DNA from 2 places in the Streptomyces sp. NPDC003077 genome. Region 2 is predicted to be linked to the other one. Evidence: riboswitches for the same ligand, from Rfam matches in the RefSeq annotation. Region 2 holds a riboswitch; the other holds the start of a gene.
The links. Region 2 has a riboswitch for S-adenosylmethionine ahead of thrC (threonine synthase). Riboswitches for the same ligand answer to the same signal wherever they lie in the genome.

Region 1 (10,019 bases), on a different contig from region 2:
CCGGCGCTCCGAGCGCGTGGTCGCCTTCCTGTTCGCCCTGTCGATGCTCGCGACGGTCGGCTTCATCGCCTCGTACGTGATCTTCCCCATCGAGAAGATCGTCTACATCTGGCCGTTCGGGCACGTCAGCGCGCTGAACTTCGCGCTGGGCCTGACGCTCGGTGTGGCGCTCTTCTGCATCGGCGCGGGCGCCGTCCACTGGGCCCGCACCCTGATGTCGGACGTCGAGGTCGCCGACGAGCGGCACCCGATCGAGGCGGCCCCCGAGGTCAAGGCGAAGGTCCTTGAGGACTTCGCCGCCGGCGCCAAGGAGTCCGGCTTCGGCCGCCGCAAGCTGATCCGCAACACCATGTACGGCGCGCTGGCCCTGGTGCCGCTCTCCGGTGTGGTGCTGCTGCGCGACCTCGGTCCGCTGCCGGAGAAGAAGCTGCGGACGACGAGCTGGAAGAAGGGTGTGCGGCTGGTCAACCAGGCCACCAACCTCCCGCTGCGTCCTGAGGACATCGCGGTCGGCTCGCTGACCTTCGCCAAGCCCGAGGGCCTGGAGGAGGACGACCACGAGTTCAACAACAAGATCGCCAAGGACGCCCTGATGCTCGTGCGGCTCCAGCCGCAGAACATCAAGGACAAGCAGGAACTGGACTGGTCGCACGAAGGCATCGTGGCCTTCTCCAAGATCTGCACCCACGTCGGCTGCCCGATCAGCCTGTACGAGCAGCAGACGCACCACGTGCTGTGCCCGTGTCACCAGTCGACCTTCGACCTCGCCGACGGTGGTCGCGTGATCTTCGGCCCGGCCGGTCACGCCCTGCCGCAGCTGAACATCACGGTGAAGGACGGCTTCCTTGAGGCCGTCAGCGACTTCGCGGAGCCCGTCGGCCCGAGCTTCTGGGAGCGCGGATGAGTAACAAGACTGGCGCCACGACGGCGCGCCGCGGCCCGGCGCCGCGGGGCGAGCGGATCGCCGACTGGGCCGATGGCCGGCTGGGCATCTACAGCCTGGCCAAGGCCAACATGCGCAAGATCTTCCCGGACCACTGGTCCTTCATGCTGGGTGAGATCTGCCTCTACAGCTTCATCATCATCATCCTGACCGGTGTCTACCTGACGCTGTTCTTCCACCCGAGCATGGCCGAGGTCGTCTACCACGGCTCGTACGTGCCCATGCACGGGATCCGGATGACCCAGGCGTTCGAGTCGACGCTGGACATCAGCTTCGACGTGCGCGGCGGTCTGCTGATCCGGCAGATCCACCACTGGGCGGCGCTGATCTTCATCGGCGCGATGATGGTCCACATGATGCGGGTGTTCTTCACCGGCGCCTTCCGCAAGCCGCGCGAGGTCAACTGGCTCTTCGGCTTCCTGCTGCTGGTGCTCGGCATGTTCACCGGCTTCACCGGCTACTCGCTGCCGGACGACCTGCTCTCCGGTACGGGTGTCCGGTTCATCGAGGGTGTCATCCTGGCGATGCCGCTGATCGGCTCGTACCTGCAGATGTTCATCTTCGGCGGGGAGTTCCCGGGGCACGACATCATCCCGAGGTTCTTCACGATCCACGTGCTGCTGCTGCCCGGCATCATGCTGGGCCTGCTGGTGGCGCACCTGATCCTGGTCTTCTACCACAAGCACACGCAGTTCCCGGGTGCCGGCAAGACCAACAACAACGTCGTCGGCATGCCGCTGCTGCCGGTCTACATGGCCAAGGCCGGAGGCTTCTTCTTCCTGGTCTTCGGTGTGATCGCGGTGATCTCGGCGGTCGCCAGCATCAACCCGGTGTGGGCGATCGGCCCGTACCGGCCGGATCAGGTGTCCACGGGCGCCCAGCCCGACTGGTACATGGGCTTCGCCGAGGGCCTGGTCCGTGTGATGCCCGGCTGGGAGTGGGACATCTGGGGCCACACCATCAACTTCGGTGTGCTGATCCCGATCCTGATCTTCCCGCTGGTGCTGGTCGCGATCGCGGTCTACCCCTTCGTGGAGTCCTGGGTCACCGGCGACAAGCGCGAGCACCACATCCTGGACCGCCCGCGCAACGCCCCGACGCGCACCGGCTTCGGTGTCGCCTGGCTGACCGCGTACCTGATCATGCTCGTCGGTGGTGGCAACGACCTGTGGGCCACGCACTTCCACCTGTCGATCAACTCGATCACCTGGTTCGTCCGCATCGGGTTCTTCGTCGGGCCGGTCATCGCCTTCATCGTCACCAAGCGGATCTGCCTGGGCCTCCAGCGCCGCGACCGCGACAAGGTGCTGCACGGACGCGAGTCCGGCATCATCAAGCGGCTGCCGCACGGTGAGTTCATCGAGGTCCACGAGCCGCTCAACCAGGAGCAGCTGCACAAGCTCACGCAGCACGAGCAGCCCCAGCCCCTGGAGATCGGTCCGGAGATCGACGAGAACGGCGTGGAGCGCAAGATCAAGCGTTCGCAGAAGCTGCGCGCCAAGCTCTCGAAGGGCTTCTACGGGGAGGACAACGTCATCCCGAAGGCCACCGTCGAGGAGTACAAGGAGATCACCAGCGGCCACGGCCACCACTGATCTCCCCCGCGTCCGCCAGGACGCAGCAGTAGTACGCCACCCAGAGGGCCCCGTCCCTCCCCGCGCTCCGCACGGAGCAGGGGAGTCCCCAATATGGACGGGGCCCTCCGGCATGTCCGCGTCCGGATAGGGTTTTGTCCAACACGGCAGACGAAACCAGGAGCGTGGACCATGAACGTTGTGACCCCGGACGGCGGCGGCAGCGTGGCGGCCCACACCTGGCCGGCCGTACTGAACGCCCTCCTCGAAGGCCGGGACCTCGCCGCCGACGACACCGCCTGGGCCATGGACCGCATCATGCGGGGTGAGGCCAGCGACGCGCAGGTCGCCGGGTTCGCGGTGGCGCTGCGGGCCAAGGGCGAGACGGTCGCCGAGATCTCCGGCCTGGTCCGCGCGATGTACGCGCACGCGCGCCTGATCGAGGTGCCCGGACCGAGCGTGGACATCGTCGGCACCGGCGGCGACGGCGCCAAGACCGTCAACATCTCCACCATGTCCGCCATAGTGGTCGCGGGCACCGGCGCCAAGGTCGTCAAGCACGGCAACCGCGCCGCCTCCTCCGCCAGCGGGGCTTCCGACGTCCTGGAGAAGCTCGGCGTCAACCTCGACCTGTCCCCGGACCAGGTCGTGCGGGTCGCCGCCGAGGCGGGCATCACCTTCTGCTTCGCGGTGAAGTTCCACCCCGCGCTGCGGCACGTCGCGCCGGCCCGCCGCGAACTGGGCGTGCGCACCACCTTCAACGTGCTGGGCCCGCTGACCAACCCGGCCCGCGTCCGGGCCCAGGCCACCGGCGTCGCGGACGCCCGCATGGCGCCCATCCTCGCCGGGGTGCTCGCCGAACGCGGCTCCAGCGCCCTGGTCTTCCGCGGCGACGACGGCCTGGACGAACTGACGACGACGGCCACCTCCAAGGTCTGGGTGGTCCGGGACGGCGCCGTGCGCGCCGAGTCCTTCGACCCGCGGGACGTGGGCATCGACCTGGTGCCGGTGGACGCGCTGCGCGGCGGCGACGCCTCGCACAACGCGGACGTGGCCCGGCGGCTGCTGTCCGGCGAGGACGGCCCGGTCCGCGACGCCGTGCTGCTCAACTCCGCGGCGGCGCTGGTGGCGCTGGAGCCCACGGACGCGCCGCTGACCGAGCAGATCACGGCGGGCATGGCCAGGGCCGCCCAATCGATCGACTCGGGCGCGGCCCGCCGGGTGCTGGAGCGGTGGGTCGTGGCGAGCAACGCGTGAGGCGGGGCGGGGGCGCGTACGCGTCCTCGCGCGTACGTCCCTTGAGGAGGCGCGGGCGGGGTTTCGTAGGCGTCCGTTGGTGATCGTTCTCTGAGGACTTCTGAGAAGTGCGGGCGCGTTCGTGTCCGTCCGTGAAGGTGTCGTGTGGCGGGATGGGACGGGCGGGGTTCGTTCGTGTCCGTCCGTCCGTGAAGGGGCCTTGGGGCGGGACGGGGACGGGCGGGGTTCGTTCGTGTCCGTCTGCCCGTGAGAGTGCCCTGCGGCGGAACGGGGACGGATAGGGGCTTCGTAGGCGTCCGTCCGTGGATGTTCCGTGAGGCGTACGGGAATGTCCCGTGAGGCGTGCGGGGCGATGAACAGCTGTTGCGGCAAGGCCGGTTCCGGAATGCGGACCCGGCCTTGTGCAGTGTTGATCGTGTGGCATGATGCAGGACAGGTCACGAGTGACAGCGACACAGGCCCCGGCCCGCTGTCCGGCAACCCTCCGTCCGTGGCGGGGTGCCCCGGGTGATGACCAGGTCGCAGGCAACGAGGTCTGCGGCAAGCGCGGATCCCTCGCCAGGGATCCTGGTCTTCGAGGGAGTTCTTCCGTGATTCAGCGAATGCGATAGGGCCGTCGGCCCCCTTCTCCGCTTCTCCGGGCGCGTAGCCCGGTTCCTTCGGGATCGTTTCCGGTTCTTCCGGGGCCACTTCCGGCTCCTTCGGACCGCTTGCGGTTCCGCTTCTCCTTCCGCTCCGCCGTGCCCGCGCACGCGGTGCGTTCGCCTGCCTCTCCACGGAGTTCGCCATGTCTGTTTCCGCCGTCGCCACCGACACCGCCGTCTGCGATCCGCTGCCCGTCCTGGGGCGCGACGTCCTGGTCCCGCTGGTCACCGGCGGGCAGATCGACTACGCGGCACTGGACTACGCGGCCAGCGCGCCCGCCCTCCAGCGGGTGTGGGACGACGTCGCCGCGTACGCCCCGTACTACGGCAGCGTGCACCGCGGGGCGGGCTACCTCTCGCAGCTCTCCACCGACCTGTTCGAGAACAGCCGGGCCACGGTCGCGGAGTTCCTCGGCTGCCGGGCGGACGACCAGGTCGTCTTCACCCGCTCGACGACCGACTCGCTGAACCTGCTGGCCGCCGTACTGCCGCCGGGCACCCGGGTGTTCGTCTTCGAGACGGAACACCACGCCTCGCTGCTGCCCTGGGAGCGGCGCGCCGACCTCGCGGTGACCTACCTCGACGCGCCGCGCACGCCGGGGCAGGCGGTGGACATCCTGGAGCGGGCGCTGACGGAGCGGGAGCCCTACGGGCCCGCGCTGGTGTGCGTCACGGGTGCCTCCAACGTGACCGGCGAGCTGTGGCCCGTGCGGGAGCTCGCGGCGGCGGCGCACGCGCACGGGGCGCGCATCGTGCTGGACGCGGCCCAGCTCGCCCCGCACCACCCCGTGGACCTCGCCGAACTGGACGCCGACTGGGTGGCCTTCTCCGGCCACAAGCTGTACGCGCCCTTCGGCGCCGGCGTGCTGGCCGGACGCGCGGACTGGCTGCGGGACGCCGAGCCGTACCTCGCGGGCGGCGGCGCCAGCCGGTCGGTGACCCGGCGCCCGGACGGCGGGGTGGCCGTCGACTGGCACACCACGGCAGCCCGCCACGAGGCCGGCTCCCCGAACGTCATCGGGGCCTACGCCATCGCCTCCGCCTGCAAGGCGCTCACCGAGGCGGGCCTGGAGAACCTGGTCGCCCGCGAGCAGGCGCTGATCGCGCGGCTGCGGGCGGGGCTGGCCGAGGTCCCCGAGGTGAAGGTGCTCTCGCTGTTCGGGGACGACGCGCCGCGGGTGGGCGTGCTGTCGTTCGTGGTGGAGGGGTGGAACAGCTCGCACTTCGCGGCGGCGCTCTCCGCGGAGTACGGGATCGGCGTGCGCGACGGGCTGTTCTGCGCCCACCCGCTGGTGCGGACGCTGCTCGGCGGCGAGCCGGACAGCCCGGCGGAGTGCGGCGCGCCGGACGCGGCGCCCGGCGAGAAGCCGCTGAACGCCATCCGGGTCAGCTTCGGTGCCGGTACCCCGGACGAGCATGTGGAGCGGTTCCTGCGGGCCGTCGGGGAACTCGTCCGGGACGGCGCGCGCTGGAACTACCGGACCGAGGGCGGGCGGTGCGTGCCGGACACGTCGGCGTGACCCTGGGGGTCGGTGGGGCGTCGGCGTGACGGCGCGGTGCCGGTGGGGCGTCGGCCTGATGCAGCGAGGCCGGCGGGGCGTCACCACCCCGTCGGCCCGCCCGCCGGTTCAGGAGTCCAGGCCGATGGCGAACGCCGCTTCCAGGTCGTGCTGGGAGTACGTACGGAAGGCGATGTGCGTCTCGGTGCCGGCCACGCCGGGGATCTTGCTGATCCGGCCCGGGATGACGTCCGCGAGGTCGTCGTGCTTGGGCACGCGGACCAGCGCGATCAGGTCGTACACACCGGTGACCGAGTAGACCTCGCTGACGTGCTCCAGCGCGGCGATCTTCTCCGCGATCTCCGGGATCTGGTCCACGCTCGTCTTGATGAGCACGATCGACGTGATCACGGTTGGCTCTCTCCCTCGGTCGCCCGTTCCGCCTTGCCGGCGACCACACTATCTCCCCGGTAGCGCACCCACGCGTACAGGAATCCGAGGGAGAAGCCCACGACGTGCGCGAGGTAGGCGACGCCGGGCCCGCCGGCGTCCCGCTGGGCGGCCACCGCCTGGAGGGCGAACCAGAACAGCAGCACCACCCACGCCGGGAAGCGCAGCGGCAGGAAGAAGAGGAACGGGTAGAGGCTGGTCACCCGCGCCCGGGGAAAGAGATAGAGGAAGGCCCCGAGCACCCCGGAGATCGATCCGGAGGCGCCGACCAGGGTTTCGTCGGACCCGGAATGCGCGGCGGCGTAGCCGAGCAGCGCGACGTAGCCGGTCAGGACGTAGAAGACCGCGAAGTGCAGTCGGCCCATCCGCGCCTCGGTCATACCGCCGAAAACGTGGAGGAAGAGCATGTTGCCCAGCAGGTGCAGCCAGCCCCCGTGGACGAACAGCGCGGTCAGCGGCGTCGCCAGGGCGCGCGTGGCGCCGCTCCACAGTTCGCGCGGGATGACCCCCCACCGTTCGAAATACACCGTCTGGGCCCGAACGAGAGCGGCACCGGCGCCGTACGTCCCGGTGAGCCCGCAGGTGGGCCCGACGAGGAAGACCACGCAGCAGGCGGCGATCAGGACGTTCGTCATCCGGGAGAACACGGCACGGGCCGCGCGGGGCGACCGGGGAAGAAGGGACCGGAGCGGGGCCGTCATGAAGTGATCATGGCGCAATCGGTCGCAATCAGGACAGAGCGCCTCGCCGTAGGCTCCCCGGTGGGCACGCACCGCATCCGGTGTCCGTCAGGCCGTAGGGTAACGGTCGGTACGACACGTACCGACGCAGTCCGACGGCGCACCGCGTGCATCCCCCGAACGACGGTCCGCGCGTACGCACGGGCCGTCGAGCCTGACGAAAGAGGACGACATCATGGCTGTTCCCCTGCCGACGGACGGGACCCGGTGGCGCTGCGCCCTGTGCGGCAACCTGACGCGTTTTGACGTGACGCGCCGGTCGGAGACCGTGGAGTACGTGCACCTCGACCTGGCCGGGGTGCCGAACGTGGAGGAACGCAAGGTCCTCAGTGAGAGCATCGAGTCCGTGCGCTGCCGCTGGTGCGACGCGGTCGACCAGATCGAACTGGTGGACCGGCCGGGCGCGAGCGCCTGAGACCAGCGCCTGAGAACGGAGCGATGCAGTAGTGGTGGAGCGTCCAGAAGAGTCCGCGGCGGCGGAGCACGATGCCGTGGGCGGTGCGGCGGCCGACGCCGAAGAAGTGCTGGACCGTCCACTGCCCGAAGGCGTGCGGCGCCGGGTCGTGGCGCTCACCGCGGACGCGTTCGGCGGCCTGACGGTCGCCGAACTCCCGCCGCCGCTGCGCCAGTACGCCCGGTTCACGCCCGGCCGCCGGGCCAAGTTCGCCGGGAACGCCATGGCGACCGCGCTGGAGAACGACGCGGTCTTCCGGCAGCGGATCGCGGGCAAGGTCCGGCTGGCCCACGCGGAACTGGCCGAAGCGCTGGACCACGGCACCCCGCCCGCCGCCGCCGACCCGCTGGACGTCGCGGCGGCGGCCTACGTGCTGCGCCCGCAGGGCTGGGTCAAGATCGTGGAGGCGGCGGCAGAAGAGGCGCAGCGGGCGGGCGCCGAACGGGCCGGCGAGGAGGCCGAGCGCGAGCTCGCACGGCTGCGTGACGAGCTCGCGCAGGCGCGCGCGCAGGCGCGGACCGACACCGAGCGGGTGCGCGCGGACCTGGAAGCCGCGCGCAAGGAGAACGACTCGCTGCAGCGCAAGCTGCGCAGCGCCCTCAACGACGTGCGGCGCGGCGAGGCCGCGGTGCGCAAGGCCGAGGGCGAGATCGAATCCATGCGGGCGCTGGCCGCCGCCGAGAAGGCCCAGGCCGACAGCGAGAACCGGCGGCTGCGCGCCCGGGTCGCGGAGGCCGAGGCGGCGCTGGAGGCCAGCCGCCGCGCGACGCGCGAGGGGCGCAGCATCGAGGACGTCCGGCTGCGCCTGCTGCTGGACACGGTGCTGGACGCGGCCCAGGGGCTGCGCCGGGAGCTGGCGCTGCCGCCCGCCGGCGTCCGCCCGGCGGACACCGTGGACGCGGTGGCGCCCGGGAAGATGACCCCGAAGGACATCGCCACCCGCGCCCTCTCGGAGACCGACCCGGCGCTGCTGGACCAGCTCCTCGCGCTGCCGCAGGCCCACATGGTCGTGGACGGCTACAACGTCACCAAGACCGGCTATCCCACGATGCCCCTGGACAAGCAGCGGCTGCGGCTGCTGGGCGGGCTCGCGGTGCTGGCCGCGCAGACCGGCGCCGAGATGACCTGCGTGTTCGACGGGGCGGAGCTGGCGGCGCCGGTGCTGCTCGCGCCGCCGCGCGGGGTGCGGGTGCTGTTCAGCAAGCCCGGCGTGACGGCGGACGAGCTGATCCGCCAGCTCGTGCGGGCCGAGCCGCCCGGCCGCCCGGTGGTCGTGGTCTCCACCGACCGCGAGGTGGCCGACGGGGTGGCGAAGGCCGGTGCCCGGCCGGTGGCGTCGGCGCTGCTGCTGAAGCGGCTGGCGCGGACCTGAGGGGTCGGCCGTCGGTGCCGGGTCTCGGTTGCCGAGTGCCGGGTGCCGTGTCGTCGCGATGACCAGGTGCGTGCCGGGTGTCGTGTCGTCATGTGTCCGGCGTTGTCGGTTGTCGTGCCGTCCCGTGCTCGGTGTGTGTCGGTTGTCGTGCCGTCACGTGCCTGGTGCGGGTCGGGGGTTGCTGCCGGAGCGTCAAGTCCTCACTACGGCCCGTGTGACGTTGGTAAAGGATGGGGCCCGTGACGCAGATTTTTCCTATGAGGATTTGAAGGGATCACAACTCGGTTACTAAGGTCGGGCCTCGAACCTTCATGCAGGTGATCATCCATCGGGGATGAACAGTGAAGGAACCGCCGAGTCCGCGGCGTTCGCGCGGAGCCGGGGTCTGACACCCCCCACTTACCCGGTAGGCGGCTGGAGGAAGAAGGAGCTCGCCTTCGTGGCGTCCCACCGTCGACCCAAGCAGCCGAGCCGTACTCGCGTGACCGTGCTCACCGCCACCGCAGCGGCTGCTGTCGCTCTGTCATCGCAGGCTGCCGCCCAAGCCGCCCCGAAGCCTTCCAAGCAGGACGTGAAGGCCGAGGTGGACAAGCTCTACGAGCAGGCGGAGCAGGCCACCGAGAAGTACAACGGCGCCAAGGAGAAGCAGGAGAAGCTGCAGAAGGAGGTGGACCGCCTCCAGGACAAGGTCGCGCGCGGCCAGGACGAGCTCAACGAGCTCCGCAAGGGCCTCGGTGCGGTGGCCTCCGGCCAGTACCGCAGCGGCAGCATCGACCCGTCGGTGCAGCTCTTCCTCTCCGGTGACCCCGAGACGTATCTGGACAAGGCCTCCACGCTGGACCAGTTGAGCGGCCAGCAGGCCCAGCAGCTGCAGGCCATCGCGGACAAGCAGCACCGTCTGGCGCAGGAGCGCGACGAGGCCTCGAAGAAGATTCAGGACCTCGCCGACACCCGCAAGTCGCTGGGCGACCAGAAGGACCAGGTTAAGGGCAAGCTCGCCAAGGCCCAGGAACTGCTGAACTCCCTCACCGCCAAGGAGCGCGCGGAACTCCAGAAGCAGGAGCAGGAGCGCGCCAGCCGCGGCAC
Region 2 (10,019 bases):
TCACGAAGCGGCGCAGCTTGCCGGAGTCGTCCAGCACGCGGGCCGCGATGCCCTGGTGGTTCTTCTCCAGGTCGGCGATCACCTCGGAGAGGGTCGAGCCCTCGGCGGTCACTTCGGCCTTGCCGTCGGTGTAGGTGCGGAGGATGGTCGGGATGCGGACGGTGACGCTCATGGAGTCCTGCCTTTCTGCGGACCGGGAAATCGGGGAGGGAGGGGGCGGGAGGCGAGCCGGACGTGTACGAGGGCCGGGACGCCGGACAGGGCGGCCCCCGGATGCGTACGAGGACCGGGACCGCCGCGCCGGACGCCTGGGATTCGCACGAGGACCGGACGGACGCCCCGGATTCGTACGACGATCAGGACGCCCGCCCCGGACGCGTACGACGGCCGGGACACCCACGCGGAACGCCCCGGACCCGTACGACGGCCGGAACGCCCACGCGAAACGGCCGGACGGCCCCGCGTGACGTTCAGGGCGGCGGATCCGCGACCGGTCGGCCGGACAGCGACCGAGCACCCCGAGGGCGCCCGATCGGCCGCCGGTCGCGGATCCGCCTGTCGGTGGGCCCGTGCGGCCGGCGGGCTCAGCCCGCCAGGCCGGCCGCGCGGAACGCGTCCAGGCTCGGGCGGATGGTGGCCGTGGGGCCGGTGGTCGGGGAGACGGCGTCCAGGGTCTTGAGGCCGTCGCCGGTGTTGAGGACGACGGTGGTCAGCGACGGGTCGAGCACGCCGTCCTCGATGAGCTTCCTGGTGACGCCGACGGTGACGCCGCCGGCGGTCTCCGCGAAGATGCCCTCCGTGCGGGCGAGCAGCTTGATCGCGTCGACGATCTGCTCGTCGGTGACGTCCTCGACCGCCCCGCCGGTGCGCCGGGCGATGTCCAGGACGTACGGGCCGTCGGCGGGGTTGCCGATGGCCAGCGACTTGGCGATGGTGTTCGGCCGCTGCGGGCGGACGACGTCGTGGCCCGCCTTGAAGGCCGTGGAGACCGGCGAGCAGCCCTCGGCCTGGGCGCCGAAGATCTTGTACGGCCTGTCCTCGACGAGGCCGAGCGCGATCAGCTCCTTCAGCCCCTTGTCGATCTTCGTGAGCTGGGAGCCGGAGGCGATCGGGATGACGATCTGGTCCGGGAGCCGCCAGCCGAGCTGCTCGCAGATCTCGTAGGCCAGCGTCTTGGAGCCCTCGCCGTAGTAGGGGCGCAGGTTGACGTTGACGAAGCCCCAGCCCTCGCCCAGCGGGTCGCCGATGAGCTCCGAGCAGAAACGGTTCACGTCGTCGTAGGTGCCCTCGATGCCCACCAGCTCGCCGCCGTAGACGGCGGCCATGACGACCTTCCCGGCCTCCAGGTCGTGCGGGATGAACACGCAGGAGCGGAAGCCGGCGCGCGCCGCCGCGGCGCCGACCGCGCCCGCGAGGTTGCCCGTGGAGGAGCAGGACAGAGTGGTGAAGCCGAAGGCGCGGGCGGCCTCGACGGCGATGGCCACGACGCGGTCCTTGAAGGAGTGCGTCGGGTTGCCGGAGTCGTCCTTGACGTACAGGCCGCCGGTGACGCCCAGCTCGCGGGCGAGGTTGTCGGCCTTGACCAGCTTGGTCAGCCCGGGGTTGAGGTTGGGCTTGTCCGCCACGTCGGCGGGGACGGGGAGCAGCGGCGCGTACCGCCAGATGTTGCCCGGTCCGGCCTCGATGCGCTTGCGCAGCGCCTCCGGGTCGCCGGTCGGCAGCTCGTACGCCACCTCCAGGGGCCCGAAACAGTGCTCGCAGGCGAAAATCGGACCGAGCGGGAAGCGCTCGCCGCACTCGCGGCAGGACAGGGCCACGGCGGGGCCGAGGGCGACGGTGGTGTTGCTTTCAACAGACTGCACAGCCATGGAGGCGAGGCCCTTTCTCCTCATCTTCCTCACGACGCATCTCGCCGCGAGACGGAATTGGCACCTTCCCTAGTCGGGAGCCTCGCGGACCGCGTGAACGCGGTGACGAGACCGACTGGAGTTGCCGGGGCTTCAACGGGCCGTATCCCTCTGCCCCTCTGGATGAGCGGTATGGCACTGGGCAAAGCCCAGGCATTTGTCGCGCGGTGACCCCGACATGCGGTGGTCATCCGCGTTGTTCAAGACTGTAACCGAAGGCGCGGACGGTTGAGTGGGCCGTCCGCACCGCGAGATGCACGTCACTTACCGGCGCCTGTGCGCCGCGCGATCCAAGGGAGACGGACTGGTGCTGGAAGAGGTGGAACGCTGGCTCGTCAGCCGTTCCTGGTCCGCCGCCGACCGCACGCTCGACCAGTTGCTGGCCGCCAAACGCCAGACGGGCCAGACGGTCTCCGTGGTGCTGCCCGCGCTCGACGAGGAGGCGACGGTCGGCGCGATCGTCGCGGCCATCCGGGAGGAGCTGATGACGGCGGCCGTCCCCCTGGTGGACGAACTGGTGGTGCTGGATTCCGGTTCCACGGACGGCACCGCCAAGGTGGCCGCGGAGGCCGGGGCCCGGGTCGTCCACCGGGACGCGATACTGCCGCGCATCCCCGCGCTGCCCGGCAAGGGCGAGGTCCTGTGGCGGTCGCTGCTGGTGACGACGGGCGACATCGTGTGCTTCGTGGACGCGGACCTGCGCGAGTTCTCCTCCGAGTTCGTGTCGGGGATCGTCGGGCCGCTGCTGACCGATCCGGACGTGGCGTTCGTCAAGGGCATGTACGACCGTCCGCTGGGCGGCGCGCCGGGGCAGGGCGGCCGGGTGACGGAGCTGGTGGCCCGTCCGCTGCTCAACCTGCACTGGCCGCAACTGGCCGGGTTCGTGCAGCCGTTGGGCGGGGAGTACGCCGCCCGGCGGTCGCTGCTGGAGCGGCTGCCGTTCCCGGTCGGGTACGGCGTGGAGCTGGGGCTGCTGGTGGACGCGCTGCACACGGTCGGGCTGGACGCGCTGGCGCAGGTCGACGTGGGGGTGCGCAAGCACCGGCACCAGGACGGCCAGGCGCTCGGCCGGATGGCGGCGGCGATCTACCGCACCGCTCACCTGCGGCTCACCCGGGGGCATTTGGTGCGGACGCGGCTGACGCAGTTCGAGCGGGGCGAGACGGGGTTCGTCCCGCGCACCAGCGACGTGGACACGACGGAACGGCCGCCGATGGCGGAGATACCGGAGTACGCGGAGCGGCGGGCGGCGTGAGGGCGGCGGGGGCGGGGACGGTCCCGGAAGCCGCAGTGGGTGCCGGGCGCCCGTTCCGGATGGGCCGCTTCCCCGTGCTCCCGACGCGCGGGCTTTTCCTCCGCTCCGTACGTTTGAGCGGTTCTGTGACGGGTTAATACTCGCGGCATGGTCTCCGAGCATGCTGGCGCCCAGGTCCTCGTCGCGTCCAACCGCGGCCCCGTCTCGTACTCCCTGGCCGGGAACGGAGCGCTGACCGCCAAACGCGGCGGCGGCGGCCTGGTCTCGGGGCTGTCGGCGATCGGGGCCGACGACGGTGCCGTGTGGGTCTGCGCGGCGCTCGGCGAGGGCGACCGGGAGGCCGCCCGGCGCACCGGCGGCCGGCTGGACCCGGCCGACACCGGTGACCAGCGGGTCCGGATGCTCGACATACCGGCCGAGGTGTTCGCGGGCGCCTACAACGGCATCGCCAATTCGGCCCTGTGGTTCGTCCACCACATGCTCTACCAGACGCCGCTGGAACCGGCCTTCGACGACGAGTTCCGCGCGCAGTGGCGGGCGTACGAGACGTACAACGCGGCGTTCGCGGACGCGCTGGCCGAGGAGGCGGCGCCCGGGGCCGCGGTGCTGGTGCAGGACTACCACCTCACGCTGGTGCCCGGCATGCTCCGGGAACGCCGCCCCGACCTGCGGATCTCGCACTTCTCGCACACGCCGTGGGCGCCCGCCGAGTACTTCCGGATGCTGCCGGACGACGTGGCCGCCGAGGTGCTGCTCGGCATCCTGGGCGGCGACCGCGCCGGGTTCCTGACCCGGCGGTGGGCCGAGGCGTTCGCGGAGTGCTGCGCCGCCGTCCTGGGCGCCGAGGTGACGCGCGCGGACGACGGGCTCCAGGTGCGGCACGAGGGCCGGACGACCCGGCTGGGGGTGCACGGGCTCGGCGCGGACGCGGAGTTCCTGCGCGCGCGGGCGCACCGCTCCGACGTGGACGAGCGGCTGGCGGCGCTGCGGGAGCAGATCGGCGAGGGGCGGAAGACGATCGTCCGGGTGGATCGCACCGAGCTGTCCAAGAACATCGTCCGCGGCCTGCTCGCCTACCGGCGGCTGCTGGCCGACCGCCCCGAATGGCGCGAACGGGTGGTGCACGTCGCGTTCGCCTACCCCTCCCGGCAGGACCTCGCCGTCTACCGGGCCTACACCTCCCAGGTGAGCGAGCTGGCCGAGGCCATCAACGCCGAGTACGGCACCGAGCGCTGGCAACCCGTCGTCCTGCACGTCAAGGACGACTTCGCACGCTCGCTGGCCGCCTACCGGCTCGCGGACGTGGCGCTGGTCAACCCGATCCGGGACGGCATGAACCTGGTGGCCAAGGAGGTCCCGGTGGTCTCGGACGAGGGGTGCGCCCTGGTCCTGTCCCGGGAGGCCGGAGCATACGAGGAGCTGCGCGAGGACGCGATCACCGTCAACCCGTACGACGTCAAGGGCACCGCGCGCGCCCTGCACGAGGCGCTGTGCATGGAGTCCGATCAGCGCGCGGAGCGCACCAAGCGGCTGGCCGCGGCGGCGACGGCGCTGCCGCCCGCGCAGTGGTTCCTGGAGCAGTTGCGGGCGCTGCGGGGGTGAGGGCGCACGGTTCGGCGGGTGCCTGCTGGGAAGCGGGCACCCGCCGAACCGTGTGTCCGGGGGCTGTCGTCCGGGGCCCGGGGCGGCGGGGAGCTCAGGTTGTCCCGGGGCGCGGGTGGGCTCTGCCCGGCCCGGCGCCCGGGTCGGCTCCTCAGGCCGTCCGTTCCGCGAGCCGGTCGCCGAGGGCGGACAGGAGGGCGACGACGCCCGGTGGGCCGTCCACCACCAGGTCGGCGCGGTCGGCCAGCTCGGTGACCTCCGCGCTGCCGCTGCACACCAGCACCCCGGCGAGGCCGTCCGACCGGAGCTTGTCCACGGCGCCGAACGCGGCCAGGTCGCCGAGATCGTCCCCCGCGTACAGGACCGTGGACGCGCCCACGTCGCGCACGTACTCCGCCAGCGCGACGCCCTTGTCCATGCCCGGCGGGCGCAGCTCCAGGACCAGGCGGCCCGGCTCGACGATCAGGCCGTGGCGCTCGGCCAGCTCGTACAGCGGGTCGCGCAGCCGGTCGAAGGCGCCCTGCGGGTCCGGCGCGCGCCGGGTGTGGACGGCGATGGCCCGGCCCTTGTCCTCCACCCACGTGCCGTGCCAGGCACCGGAGCGGTCCAGGACGCCGGGGAGCTCGGCCTGGACGGCGGCGACGCCGGGAGGTGGCGCGGGGGCCCGTACGGTGCCGGTGGCCGCGTCCCAGCGTTCGGCTCCGTACGCGCCGAGGACCACGAGGTGGTCCAGGCCGGGCACGTCCGCGAAGCCGCCGAGCCGCACGGCGACGCCCGCGGGGCGGCCGGTGACGACCGCCACGGAACACAGCCGCGGCGCCAGGCGTGCGAGCGCGGGGACGGCGCCGGGATAGGCGCGGGCCTTCTCGGGGTCGGGGACGATGGCGGCGAGCGTGCCGTCGAAGTCAAGGGCGATCACGGCCCGGTCCGGGCGGTCCAGCAGCGCGGCGAGACCGTCACGGCCGGCGGCGGTGACCGGCGTCGGCAAAGCGTTCGGGGGGCTGCCCATGCCGCTGACACTACCGGTCGCGCACGGGCGCACGACGGGCGTATGGGGGCATGAGGCGTTCCGGAGGGGCGTGGGGCGGGTCCCGGGTGCGGCGGGGACGGGGAATTGCCTGGTGAGGGGTGGTGGGCGGTCCGGTTCCGGTATCGGCTCGCCGGGTGGCCGTGTCGTTCCGGTGTCGGCGGCCCGCGGTCGTCCGGCCGTTCGCTCGCCGGGGGACCGTGTCGTTCCGGCGTCGGCGGCCCGCGGTCGTCCGGCCGTTCGCTCGCCGGGTGGCCGTGTCGTTCCGGTGTCGGCGGCCCGCGGTCGTCGGGCCGTTCGGTGGTGCCCGCGGGCGGCCTCGTCACCGTCGGGCGCGGCGGGACTCGCGGAGGCGGCGGAGGCGGTTGACCGTGACGGGGTCGTGGGCGAGGGCGCGGGGATCGTCCAGGAGGGCGTTCAGGAGCTGGTAGTAGCGGGTGGGGGAGATGCCCAGGCGTTCGCGTATGGCGCGTTCCTTGGCGCCGGGGCCGGGCCAGGAGCGGCGTTCGACGCCCAGCACCGCGACGTCCCTGGACGAGAGGGGGGCGGCATCCCGGGGCGAGGGCTGGGGGGCGTCCCGGGGCGGGAGCGAGGCGGCGTCCCGGGGCGGGAGCGGGGTGCCGCCCGCACCGCCGGCCCGTCCCTCGTCGCCGCCCGTCCCGCTCGTCATCACGGTTCCACGATAAGCGGGGGGTCTGACAACGGCGGATTCGTGCGGGGAGGGGCGGCGGGTTCGTTCCGGCCGGGGCGCGGAGCCCGTCCAGGTCGAGGTGCGGAGCCCGTCCAGGCCGAGGTGCGGAGCCCGTCCGGCAGAGGCATCGCGTCCCGCGCCGAAGGCCCGGCGGAGGCGTCGCGCCCCCGCCGGTCCGGCCTCACTTCGCCTTGTTGTCCGCCTCGTCCGCCGTGTTCTGGATGTCGGTCAGGACGCCGCCGGGGTTGCCGTTGGGGCCGACGGCGGTGCCCATCTTGGCCTTGAGGGTCTTGCTGACCAGCGGCCACGAGGTCTTGTTGGAGGGGTAGAACTCGGCGTTGGCGAGCTGCTTGAGGAAGCTGTGCAGCTTGGCGTACTTCTGGTCGGCCATCATCGCCTCGGAGGCGGAGACGGTGACCGGCAGCAGCCCGTAGTCGCCGGAGAACTTCATGACGTTCTTCTCGCTGTACACGAAGTCGAGGAACTTGCCGACCTGGTCGCGGTGGCCCTTCTGCTTGAAAGCCATCATCCAGTCGGCGACGCCCATGGTGGCCTTCGCCTTGCCGTTGACGCCGGGGAGGTCGACGGTGCCGTAGTCGACGCCCTTCGCCTCGGCCTGCTTCATCAGGGTGGGGTGGCCGTTGAGCATGCCGACCTCGCCGGCCGCGAAGGCGTCGAACGCCTGCTGGCGGTTGAGCTTGGCCGGGTCGCCGCCGGTCAGGTCCTTGCCGACCAGGTCCTTCTTGAGCCACTCGAAGGTCTTGATGTTCTCCGGCGAGTTGATCGTGTACTTGCCGATGCTGTCGATGTAGTTGCCGCCGCCACTGAGCATCCACATCAGGGTCTCGGCCTGGGTCTCCTCGGGGCCGAGCGGCAGCGCGTACGGCATCTTGACGCCCTTGGCCTTCAGGAGCGCGGCGTCCCGGGCGATGTCGTCCCAGCTCTGCGGGGGCTGGGAGATGCCGGCCGCGGCGAACAGCTTCTTGTTGTAGAAGAGGCGCCGGGTGCTGGCCCCGAAGGGCATCCCGTACTGGATCCGGTTGTACTCGCCGGCCTCCGCGAGGGAGGTGGTGAAGTCGGCCTGGACGGGTATGGAGAGCATCTCGTCGGCGCTGTAGAGCTTGCCCTGGGCGGCGTAGTCCGCGTAGGCGCCGATCTGGGCCATGTCCGGGGCGTTCCCGGCCTTGACCATGTCCTCGACCTTCTTGTCGACCTCCTCCCAGCTGTAGACCTGGACGTCGATCTTGATGCCGGAGTTCTGCTTCTCGAAGGCGCGGGCCAGTTCGTCCCAGTAGTGGCGCGAGGAGTTGGCCTCGTTGTCGCCGTAGTCCGCGGCGACGAGCGTGAGCGTGACGTCGCCGCCCGCTCCGGCCCCGCTGCCACAGGCGGAGAGGGTCAGCGTCATGGCCGTGGAGAGTCCCACCGCTGCCAGGCCCAGGTACCGCCGCTGCACTGCCATTACCGCCCTTATGTCCCGAGTGTCCCGTGCTCGCTCGCCGGGGTCGTCCCCGCGCGTCGGCGGTCGTCGCCGATCGGCATGAACCGCGAGTCTCCCCCGATTGCCCCCACAAGGTGTACACCACCCCCTGTACCACTTCCGCACCACCCTTCCCACAGCGGCCTGACATGCGGGAACGGACGCGTCGGCCGGATTCCGGGCGGATCCGGGGAGAGGCGGCGCCGGGTGATCGGCCGGGGGTCACCTTGGGAGTGCCTTCCGTGCCCCCGCACCACCCCGGATCAGCGATCCTCCGCGAGTGGACTAGACCTTTAATGCGGAATCGCGCGAAACTGTACCCGTGAGACACGTCATCGCCCTTGATGTGGGCGGCACCGGCATGAAGGCCGCCCTGGCAGGGGCCGACGGCACGCTTCTGTACGAGGCGCGGCGTCCCACCGGCCGGGAACGCGGCCCCGAAGCGGTCGTCGAGGCCATCCTCGCCTTCGCGTCCGAGTTGCGCGCGATCGGAGAGGAGCGGTTCGGGACCCCGGCGTCGGCGGCCGGCGTCGCCGTCCCCGGCATCGTCGACGAGGCGGGCGGCATCGCCGTCTACGCCGCCAACCTCGGCTGGCGCGACGTCCCGATGCGCGCCCTGCTCTCCGAGCGGCTGGGCGGCGTCCCCGTCGCCCTCGGCCACGACGTCCGCACCGGCGGCCTCGCCGAGGGCCGCATCGGCGCGGGCCGGGGCGCCGACCGCTTCCTGTTCGTCCCGCTGGGCACCGGGATCGCGGGCGCCATCGGCATCGGCGGCCGGATCGAGGCGGGCGCGCACGGCAGCGCCGGCGAGATCGGCCACATCGTCGTCCGCCCGGACGGGCCGCTGTGCGGCTGCGGACAGCGCGGCTGCCTGGAGACGCTGGCCTCCGCCGCCGCCGTCGGCCGCGCCTGGGCCGTGGCCTGCGGCGATCCGGAGGCCACCGCCGCGGACGCCGCCAAGGCCGTCGAGTCCGGCGACGAGCGCGCGCTGGCCGTGTGGCGGGCGGCGGTCGGCGCGCTGGCCGACGGGCTGGTCACCGGCATCACCCTGCTCGACCCGCACACCCTGATCATCGGTGGCGGGCTCGCCGAAGCCGGCGAGACGCTGTTCGCGCCGCTGCGGGAGGCGGTGCGCGAGCGCATCACGTTCCAGCGGCTCCCCTCGATCGTTCCGGCAGCACTCGGGGACGCCGCCGGTTGCCTGGGCGCAGGTCTGCTCGCCTGGGATCTTCTCTCCACGGAGGTAACTGCCTGATGGCGCAGCAACTTGACGGGGAAACGTCCCCGAGCGGCCGACGTACCGTCCTGACCGGCGCCCACGTGGTGCTGCCCACCGGCGTCGTCGAGGGCGGCCGGATCACGGTCGAGGGCGCGCGGATCACGGACGGCGACGCGGGCGCCCCCGGTGGCCGACCCGGTGACGTGGTGCTCGACCTGCCGGGGCACCTCGTCGTCCCCGGCTTCGTCGACCTGCACGTGCACGGCGGCGGGGGCGGCAGCTTCTCCTCCGCCGACCCGGAGGAGTGCCTGCGGGTCGCCGGCACCCACCGGCGCCACGGCACCACCTCCATGGTCGCCTCCACCGTCACCGGCGACCTGGACGACCTGGCCCGCCAGGCGGCCGTCCTCTCCGAACTGGTCGAGCAGGGCGACCTGGCCGGCATCCACTTCGAGGGCCCGTTCATCTCCCCGCACCGCTGCGGCGCCCACCAGCCCGAGCTGCTGCGCGACCCGGACCCCTCCGACGTGCGCAAGCTCGTGGACGCCGCCCGCGGCACCGCGAAGATGATGACGCTCGCCCCCGAGCTGCCCGGCGGCCTGGAGTCCGTCCGGATGCTCGCCGACGCCGGCGTGATCGCCGCCATCGGGCACACCGATTCCTCGTACGACGCCACCCGCGAGGCCATCGAGGCGGGCGCCACCGTCGCCACCCACCTGTTCAACGCGATGCCGGGGCTCAACCACCGCACCCCCGGGCCGATCGCCGCCCTCCTGGAGGACGAGCGGGTCACCGTCGAGCTGATCAACGACGGCACCCACCTGCACCCGTCCGTCCTGGA

Region 1: another riboswitch for S-adenosylmethionine. It lies ahead of ABZX96_RS07580 (aminotransferase class V-fold PLP-dependent enzyme); the one in region 2 lies ahead of thrC (threonine synthase).

Annotation. Positions count from the first base shown of each region.
Region 1 is NZ_JBEXNM010000007.1:125,075-135,093, reverse strand. It holds gene ABZX96_RS07595 (Rieske 2Fe-2S domain-containing protein) at 1-904, shown strand, start outside; gene ABZX96_RS07590 (ubiquinol-cytochrome c reductase cytochrome b subunit) at 901-2,538, shown strand; gene trpD (anthranilate phosphoribosyltransferase) at 2,710-3,774, shown strand; SAM riboswitch class IV at 4,210-4,327, shown strand; gene ABZX96_RS07580 (aminotransferase class V-fold PLP-dependent enzyme) at 4,562-5,938, shown strand; gene ABZX96_RS07575 (Lrp/AsnC ligand binding domain-containing protein) at 6,047-6,328, opposite strand; gene ABZX96_RS07570 (rhomboid family intramembrane serine protease) at 6,325-7,068, opposite strand; gene ABZX96_RS07565 (hypothetical protein) at 7,283-7,522, shown strand; gene ABZX96_RS07560 (NYN domain-containing protein) at 7,599-8,933, shown strand; gene ABZX96_RS07555 (NlpC/P60 family protein) at 9,373-10,019, shown strand, end outside.
Region 2 is NZ_JBEXNM010000009.1:42,132-52,150, forward strand. It holds gene ABZX96_RS08820 (MoaD/ThiS family protein) at 1-172, opposite strand, end outside; gene thrC (threonine synthase) at 585-1,868, opposite strand; SAM riboswitch class I at 1,886-2,037, opposite strand; gene ABZX96_RS08830 (glucosyl-3-phosphoglycerate synthase) at 2,215-3,162, shown strand; gene ABZX96_RS08835 (trehalose-6-phosphate synthase) at 3,310-4,764, shown strand; gene otsB (trehalose-phosphatase) at 4,916-5,773, opposite strand; gene ABZX96_RS08845 (DUF3263 domain-containing protein) at 6,114-6,464, opposite strand; gene ABZX96_RS08850 (extracellular solute-binding protein) at 6,664-7,935, opposite strand; gene ABZX96_RS08855 (ROK family protein) at 8,282-9,214, shown strand; gene nagA (N-acetylglucosamine-6-phosphate deacetylase) at 9,214-10,019, shown strand, end outside.